Nitrosopumilus sp. b3: one gene and its partners. The protein of the gene in region 1 binds, or shares a complex with, the protein of each later gene. Links are inferred from orthologs where the notes say so. Each region holds a gene or a part of one and is shown in the gene's direction. Other genes may lie near its edges.

What was found. The genes of interacting proteins can lie anywhere in the genome.
Region 2: the proteins of rpl12p (region 1) and tuf are in contact, whole or in part, in a crystal structure (PDB 3WY9), measured with the Pyrococcus horikoshii proteins. The link is inferred for Nitrosopumilus sp. b3 from one-to-one orthologs. Residues at the interface, in WP_010886059.1 of Pyrococcus horikoshii: Glu96, Glu97, Leu100, Leu103, Ser104, Ala105, Leu106, Phe107, Gly108; in WP_010885563.1 of Pyrococcus horikoshii: Lys125, Glu126, Phe129, Arg132, Thr133, Lys165, Leu166, Thr169, Lys324, Gln326, Leu359, Ala360, Ile369, Glu372, Ile384, Ile422, Ser423, Gln425.
Region 3: the proteins of rpl12p (region 1) and C6990_RS04395 are in contact, whole or in part, in a crystal structure (PDB 5H7L), measured with the Pyrococcus horikoshii proteins. The link is inferred for Nitrosopumilus sp. b3 from one-to-one orthologs. Residues at the interface, in WP_010886059.1 of Pyrococcus horikoshii: Leu100, Ala101, Gly102, Leu103, Ser104, Ala105, Leu106, Phe107, Gly108; in WP_048053510.1 of Pyrococcus horikoshii: Pro161, Met164, Met165, Phe168, Ser169, Ile172, Val195, Glu196, Phe202, Leu211, Ser212, Val213, Met216, Lys222, Phe223, Asn224.

Annotation. Positions count from the first base shown.
Region 1 is NZ_MU078696.1:296,873-299,726, forward strand. It holds rpl12p (50S ribosomal protein P1), read left to right. Parts: upstream 1-1,201; coding sequence 1,202-1,507; downstream 1,508-2,854. Other genes in the region: alaS (alanine--tRNA ligase), read right to left, coding at 1-553; C6990_RS07790 (hypothetical protein), read left to right, coding at 633-1,142; C6990_RS07800 (trimeric intracellular cation channel family protein), read left to right, coding at 1,604-2,236; C6990_RS11055 (hypothetical protein), read right to left, coding at 2,259-2,393; C6990_RS07805 (hypothetical protein), read right to left, coding at 2,438-2,692. UniProt on the Methanocaldococcus jannaschii protein: Forms part of the ribosomal stalk, playing a central role in the interaction of the ribosome with GTP-bound translation factors.
Region 2 is NZ_MU078694.1:69,476-72,356, forward strand. It holds tuf (translation elongation factor EF-1 subunit alpha), read left to right. Parts: upstream 1-732; coding sequence 733-2,031; downstream 2,032-2,881. Other genes in the region: fbp (fructose-1,6-bisphosphate aldolase/phosphatase), read right to left, coding at 1-602; rpsJ (30S ribosomal protein S10), read left to right, coding at 2,043-2,351; C6990_RS02275 (TFIIB-type zinc ribbon-containing protein), read left to right, coding at 2,381-2,587; C6990_RS02280 (C2H2-type zinc finger protein), read right to left, coding at 2,589-2,786; C6990_RS02285 (hypothetical protein), read right to left, coding at 2,789-2,881. UniProt on the Methanocaldococcus jannaschii protein: GTP hydrolase that promotes the GTP-dependent binding of aminoacyl-tRNA to the A-site of ribosomes during protein biosynthesis.
Region 3 is NZ_MU078694.1:387,482-390,388, reverse strand. It holds C6990_RS04395 (elongation factor EF-2), read left to right. Parts: upstream 1-311; coding sequence 312-2,504; downstream 2,505-2,907. Other genes in the region: C6990_RS04390 (hydrolase), read left to right, coding at 2,610-2,907; C6990_RS04400 (sugar isomerase), read left to right, coding at 1-263. UniProt on the Methanocaldococcus jannaschii protein: Catalyzes the GTP-dependent ribosomal translocation step during translation elongation.

The DNA of each region.
Region 1 (2,854 bases):
CAGTCAATAATCTATAATCCAAATCAACGCACTCGTCTTTCCAGTATCCGTCTCCCTCTGGAATACTATGCTGTCCAATCATACAGAAACTCGAAAAGTGTCGTCCTGTAACTCCGACATTCTCTAAATCCTTGAATCTCAAACAAGTCTGCGGAACTACCAATGGGTTTGCAGGAAACTCAAAGACTACCTTTGAACCCATTACTCTTTGAAAGTCAACAACTGATGCAATAGTAAAGAACAAGTCGTCTCGCCATCTGCACACTACAGGATATCTGCTCACTGACTTGTGATTGTTTTTTACAAAAAACTCTTCGACTTGTCTCCAAGCTTGAGTGTAATCAAATCTCTTTGTAGTTGGGGGATTTCCAATAAATGAATAAGTGTCAGCTCCATCATCAGGACACAAATCTCGTCCTGAATCAAGAGTCCAAAAGAATCTGTGGCATTTTGTGCATGACTTTCTGACAAATCCTTGTTCTGCAAATAGCTTGACATTATAATATCTGTCAGGATCTGCTGAAAATTCTTTTAGAATCTCTTTTTTATCCAACGATGAAGCCTGCCCTATCCCGATATTAAGAATTGTCGATTAATAATACATTAAATAGAATACTTGGGTCACTCTTTTCATGTTTGGCAAGAAACCTACTCTCAAAGAAGGGGTTCACATATTTTCAGTCAAAAAGAATGGTGAATTCAACGACTTTATCTTTGGTGTAGTTACCGGAGTTGATGGACGAAAAGTAGGAATCAACGGAGTCATTGTAAATCCAATTGGTCTCAAAAACAAGATTGCACAAGGAAAAACAGGTGAGCGCTCCCGTGAAATTCTAGAACATCCGACTCCAGACAATGTAGTTCTTGCATTGGTGTATAGAGTGGAGCATGAAAATTACACTGCAGTTTTAGATCTAGATGTTGACAAGTGTGATATCTTGCCACCAAAAATTTACGACATGCTAGATGGATGGATTCGACATTCATTGCCTGAATTAATCAATGCAGTTTTGTCACTGCCACCAGGTGCAGAACGTGATGAGGCAAAGCGAGTACTTCGAAATAGAAAGGATACTCTGATTGACAAAAATCTCAAAAGAACACTTTATGCTGTCTGCCGGAGTCTAAAGATTCTAAACTGAGTTTTCTAGGCGTAATTTCTCCATAGTTTTATATTATGCCCCAAGAAAATCTCGATACAATGGAATATGTTTACGCTGCTTTACTTCTTCACAAACTAGACAAAGAAGTCAACGAAGCAAACCTCACATCAGTTGTCAAAGCATCTGGTGCAGAAGTTAATGATGCTCAAGTTAAAGCACTGGTAGCAGCCCTAGCCGATGTTAACATCGATGAGGCAGTCAAAGCCGCACCTGTAGCAGTTGCAGCAGCAGCCGCCCCAGCAGAGGCAGCAGCCGGTGGTGAAGCAAAGAAAGAAGAAGCACCAAAAGAAGAAGGCAAGACCGAAGAAGCAGCCATGGAAGGATTATCCTCACTATTTGGCTAAGCAACTTTACTTTTTTCAATTTAATTTTTAATTTCTAAAATTAGATCCGATCTTTTTCATTAATCTTAATTAGTAATCTTTGTGCCACAGTATTGTTTGGTAGATTTTTCTTTTCCAATTGATGGCTTTATCAGCATTTTAGATTACTTGGGTACAATTGCATTTGCTGTAACTGGAGCTTCCAAGGCAATCTCTCACAAAGCTGACATTTTTGGAATTATTGTCTTGGCAACTGTAGTTGGAGTTGGAGGCGGTGTCACACGTGATGTAATATTTGGAAGATTCCCAACTGCGTTCTCTGATCCTATCTATGTATCTCTGACTGTAATTGCAGGGGTTGTGATGTTTTTCTTGTTTACAAAAATGAAAAAACAGATGAATGTCTGGCTGGTCTTTGATGCAGTCGGATTGGGAGTCTTTTCAATCTTGGGCGCATCAATCGCATACCAGATAGTTGGACTGAATTTCCTGCCAATGCTGTTTGGTGGAATGATCACAGCCATTGGGGGTGGAATTCTCAGAGACGTCTTTGTTCGCGAGATTCCTATTGTGTTTGTAAAAGAAGTGTATGCAATTGCATCAATTATTGGAATTGTGATATTCTATGTTACGCTATCCTCTGGAGTTGAGATTCAGATAGCATCAATAATTGGAATTGTTACAGCTACGGGAATCCGGCTATTGGCAATGAAGCTAAACTGGAATTTGCCAAAGGTTAGAGAATCTTGAATTTGTTACCTTGCAGTTTTTCTCATTTAGTATCTGAGTGATTACTTTTGTGCTCTTTGTTCATATGTTCCCAATAATCAAAAACAATTTTCTCTGGGTTTCCTTTAAGGACATAGTTGCATCCAAAACCATACTTTTTGCATCTAATCTCTGCCACGATATGTGTATGTCTGCATAAAATAAAAGGAATGTTTTGAAAACTTATGCTGGAACGGATATTTTTTGCAAATAGTCATAATGGGTTCTCAAAAACTCCATTAGTCTTCTGTCTTCCTCTTTGTCAATGGGTGCGCCGTTTGCAAGGATGCTCAGATATTTTAAATCTGATTCTAGTACACGAAGTGATTTTTTAACCCCTTCATAATATTTCATCCTCAAATACTCTGCAATTCTCTCCTCAATTCTTAAGATATTTTCCTGCAGTTTTTTTATCTCATTGTTAATCTCTGAGGGCATTAATTTTCTAGTAATAATATTAAAGATAACTTTGATTATTTGATTTCTTTATTGATGTAAAAAATATCGAAAAAAAATAAACAAATGTAAATAATTTCTAGTACCATACTTTTATTTCTCAAAACCATACCACTCTTGTAGTAATCATCAAAGAAAACATCG
Region 2 (2,881 bases), on another replicon or contig:
GAATCTACAACATATCTTCCTGGATACATTAGTGCTGCTTCAATTGTTGGTTTGTCTTGCCATAATTCAAGTTCTGCAATTTGTGCTTTTTCAACATCCATGATGTGCATCTTTACTCCTTTTGCAAGACTCTTGTTTACAATTAATCCTGTATTACTTAGTGCATCTACAAACATTCTATAAATTGGATAGTTGAATGCTCCTGGTTCTGTTTTGTCTGCAGCAAAGACTGTGAATGCCTCATTTGGTCTCTCCTCGAACTCCATCTCTGCAACTCCTGGACCCATCCCCTTTACGTTTCCAGAAAAAGAATCTTTTAGCAAGTCTTGACCTGCACCATACAATCCTTCTTCTTTTGCAACTTGGGTTCCCGCCATAAAAGCATCCCATGCTAACTTGTGAATTTTTTCATTATCAACACCATGTGTATGTGTCATGACAATGTGGGTATCGTCTCCGCAATAACCAATGTAATGATCGATTAGTAAATCTCCTGAATTTTTGACGGTGTCTCTAATAGCTTGGATTAGTCCGTCACTTGGTTTTGTATGACCTCCAACTCCACCAACATCTGCTTTGATAACTGAAACTGTAATTTTCATAATTTTTCTTTTTGTCCCTTTGATTTATGTGCTTTTGAGAAAACTTTATGATCTGAAATTTATTGAATTTTTTTTAATTTTTCTTCAAAAATTCATAACAGTAATAAATGCCCTCAGATACGCACTTGATATGGCAGATAAACCCCACTTGAACCTGATTGTTACAGGACATATTGATAATGGAAAATCAACTACTATGGGTCATTTTTTGATGGATCTTGGAGTTGTAGATGAAAGAACTATTGCAGCTCACGGTGCAGAATCCGAGAAGACCGGAAAAGGTGACACCTTCAAGTATGCATGGGTAATGGATAATATTAAAGACGAAAGAGAAAGAGGAATTACAATCGATTTAGCTTTCCAAAAGTTTGAGTCTCCAAAGTACTTCTTTACTTTGATTGACGCTCCTGGTCACAGGGACTTTATTAAAAACATGATTACAGGCGCTTCTGAAGCAGATGCCGCTATCTTAGTACTTTCTGCAAAAGAAGGTGAAACTGACACTGCAATTGCAGCAGGTGGACAAGCAAGAGAACACGCATTCTTGCTCAAGACACTCGGTGTAAGCCAACTAATTGTTGCAATCAACAAGATGGATGCAGTTGAATACAAAGAAGACGCATTCAAAGCAGCCAAAGAGAAAGGCGAAAAATTAGTAAAATCTGTAGGTTACAAACTAGAGAACGTACCATTCATTCCAGTTTCTGGATGGAAAGGCGATAACTTGGTTAAGAAAACCGAGAACATGCCATGGTACTCTGGTAAAACACTACTTGAAGCATTTGATGACTTTACAGTAACTGAGAAACCAGTTGGTAAACCACTACGTGTACCAATTCAAGACGTTTACACCATTACAGGTGTTGGTACAGTTCCAGTAGGTAGAGTTGAAACTGGTATCATGAAAGCTAACCAAAAAATCATTGTCATGCCATCTGGCGCACAAGGTGAAATCAAATCAATTGAGACTCACCACACAGAAATGCCATCTGCAGAAGCAGGTGATAACATTGGTTTTAACCTCAGAGGTATTGAAAAGAAAGATATCAAGAGAGGCGATGTACTTGGAACTCCTGATGCACCACCAAATGTTGCAAAAGAATTCAAAGCACAAATCATTGTAATTCATCACCCAACAGCAATTGCACCTGGTTACACTCCAGTAATGCACGCACACACAGCACAAGTCGCAGCAACTGTTACTGAGTTCCTCCAAAAGATTAACCCAGCAACTGGTGCAGTTGAGGAAGAAAATCCAAAGTTCCTCAAAGTTGGTGACTCAGCAATTGTTAAAATCAGACCGGTTAGACCAACTTGTATTGAAACATTCCAAGAATTCCCTGAGATGGGTAGATTCGCCCTGAGAGACATGGGCGCAACTATCGCAGCAGGAATTGTAAAGGAAATTACCGAAGAGTACAAACCATAGGCGGATTCTTTATGACTCAAACCGCCCGTGTCAAACTCACATCAACCAGTCTACCAAAATTGGATGGTGTTTGTGGGGAAATAATGGGTATTGGTAAAAAAACTGGCGTTAAAGTCAAAGGTCCAACTCCACTTCCAGTAAAAAGATTACACGTTGCAACTAGAAAATCTCCTTGCGGCAGCGGTACTGAAACTTATGAGAAATGGGAGATGAAGATGCACCGAAGAATAATCAACATCAACGCTGATGATAAAGCTATACGACAACTAATGAGACTAAAGATTCCTGATGACGTTTACATTGAACTGTCTTTGACATAATCTGGTAGCCTTAAATTATAGAAATTTTGATGATAAACATGGTTGAAGAAAATTTTGATGAAGAAATAGAAGAGACTCCTGTTGAGACATTTGAAGTAAATTACTCTTGTCTGCGATGTGGAACATCTGTTTCAAACACTGAGCTATCGAGATTGCCTGAAATCAAATGTATTTGTGGATTCAGAGTCTTTACCAAAGTAAGACCACCAGTAGTTAAAACTGTTAAAGCAATCTAATCTATCTGTCTTTTTTGTAACTGTGTTCTCTTTGTAGGTGTGTCCTCATGTCTTCCATGTTTGAGAAAAATTTGTTACATTCTTTGCAATCATACTGTAAATCCTTGCCATGAATAATTTGTATGTGGTTCATCATCTCTTCTTGCTTTGAAAATTTTTTGTCACATTTTTCGCATTTAATTTTTTTAAATAATCCCAACTTTATCCAAACTCTGCTTTCTTTTCATCCCAACATCTTCTGCATAACTGCCCTTCAATCTTCCAATGCCCCTTTGGGTTGTATCTGATTAACCC
Region 3 (2,907 bases), on another replicon or contig:
TATTCTCTTCGAAAAAAGGAGACACCGTGATTATTTTTGAGGAAAAAAACTCTCACAATAAACAACTAGGAAAAAACCTTCAAAAAATTGGCATAAATTTAATCCATTTTGATGTTCCCTCTGAAAAGACATCCCAAATGATTTATTGCACATTTTTCTCCCAAATGCTTTCTCTAAACGAGGCAAAAAAGCAAAAAAAGAAAGAATGCCATTTTGTTACACAAGAAAAAATTCGGAATGTTTCAAACCAAATGATCTATTGATCTTTTGCAAGGCTAAGGTTTAATACCTGAATACTAGGGTCTGCGAATATGGTAAAATTCAAGTCAACAGGTGAAGTTCTAAAAATTATCAAGAACAAAGACCAAATTCGTAACTTTGGTGTTATTGCTCACGTTGACCATGGTAAAACTACAATGAGTGACAGCCTTTTGGCAAACTCTGGAATTATTGCACCATCTGCTGCTGGCAAAGCTTTGGCAATGGATTTTGACAAGGAAGAACAAGCAAGAGGAATTACAATTTATCAAGCTAACGTTACTTTACACTTTACAAAAAATGATAAAGAATATGTCATTAACATGATTGATACTCCTGGACACGTAGACTTTAGTGGAAGGGTTATTCGAAGTCTTAGAGCAATTGATGGGGCAGTTGTAGTATGTGATGCAGTTGAAGGTATAATGACTCAAACTGAAACTGTAACTAGAATGGCTCTGGAAGAACGTGTAAAACCAGTTTTGTTTATCAATAAAGTTGATAGACTAATCAAAGAACTAAGATTAACTCCTGAAAAAATGCAACAGCAATTAGCAGATGTTGTATCGAACTTTAACCAATTAATTGATACATACGCTGAACCTGAATACAAGGAAAAATGGAAAGTATCCATTCAGGATGCTAGTGTGACATTTGGTTCTGCAAAGGATAGGTGGGCAATTAACCTTGATTTGATGAAAGAGCGTGGAATTTCATTTAAAGATGTAATTGATGCATATGAAAATGAAAAAGTTGCTGAATTAGTTGAAAAAGCACCCCTAGCTGATGCTGTACTTGGAATGGTAGTAAAACATCATCCAGCACCCCATGAAGCAGTAAAGTATAGAATTCCACAAATTTGGAAGGGTGATTTAGATTCTGATGTTGGAAAAGCATTGCTTGCATGTAGCGATGAGGGCCCAACCATTATGATGATTGTAAACATGGTTTTAGATCCTGCAGCGGGACCTGTAGCGATTGGTAGATTATTTTCAGGCAAAGTCAAAGATGGCCAAACAATTAACATTATTGATGCAAAGAGAGAGGGACGTATACAATCTGTAAATTTCTTTATGGGCAACCAAAGAGAGCAAGTAGGAGAATTAGGAGCTGGAAACATTCCTGCATTACTTGGACTTACTGAAGCTAGAGCAGGAAATACTTTGTCTTCTGTTAAAGACATCCCAATGTTTGAAGGAGTACACTATGTTTCAGAACCTGTTGTTCAAATCGCAATAGAACCTAAACATCCTAAAGATTTACCTAAACTTGTTGAAATTCTCAAGCAACTAACAATTGAAGATCCTAATCTTATTGTAAAAATTGATGAGGAAAGTGGCGAAACGATTGTTGCAGGTATGGGAGTTTTACATCTTGATGTTGCTACACATAGAATCCAAGATGCAAAATGTGAAATTGTTACATCTGAACCTTTGATTAACTATAGAGAAACTGTAAAGGCTGGTTGCGAACCAATCATGGCAAAATCTCCAAATAGACACAATAAAATTTTCATGAAAGTAGAACCGCTAGAGCCTGAAATTGCACACATGTTAAGAACTGGTGAAATCAGTGACATGAAAGACAAGAAAGTGGTTGCAGAGCTATTGAAGAAAGCTGGATGGGACACTGATACAATTAAGAGAGTAATGAAATTTGATTCTCGAGGAAATGTTTTGATTAATGGAACAAAGGGTGTACAATTTGTACAAGAATCTACTGATTCAATTAATTCTGGATTTGAAGAAGTGATGAAAGAGGGACCTCTATGTAAAGAGCAGATGAGGGATTGCAAGTTTATCTTTACTCACTTTGTTCCTCACGAAGACACTGCACACAGAGGACTCTCTCAATTAGGTCCTGCTTCTCGTAGAGCATGTATGGGTGCATTGTTAACTGCAGGAACTGCAGTTTTAGAGCCAACTTTAGCTATTGAAGTTCGTGTACCAACTGATTTAGTTGGAAACGTAGCAACAGTTCTTTCTGGAAAGAGAGGTAAAGTACTTGACATGTCCCAAAAAGGTGCCTCCAGTATCATCACTGGTGAAATTCCAGCTTCTGAGACATTTACACTATCTGAAGAAATGAGAGGTCAGACGGCAGGACGTGCAACATGGAATACTTCGTTTAAGGAATGGACTGAAGTGCCAAAATCAATGTTAGGACCAGCAGTTGCTGATATTAGAAAGCGAAAAGGACTTGCACCAGAACCACCAAGTGTCAACGAATTTATCGACAAAGAGTAAAAGGATACGCACCCTCTTTGTGAGTAAAATTGTACTGTAACTAGAATTATGATATGAGGTTGTTTGTTGAATAGAATTTAAAACCAAAAATTCAGTAAAAATACAATGTGTGCTATTTGGTTTGTATTCGAAAAAAAAGATACAGACTACTTTGCAAATATCATCAATGATCTAAGTTCTAAATATAATGCTCATCCCTTCAAACCCCATATCACAGCTTATGGGTTAGTCAATATCGATCTTGATGAATTAGACAATATCGTCAGAAATAGTATTCAAGGTGAAAAACAGTTTATCATTGAAAAAAGCAGTGTGTCCTATTCTGATGTTTTTTGGAAGACGTTGTTTGTAGAATTTCATCCAAACAAACCATTGACAAGAATAAACAAAAAATTAACAGAAT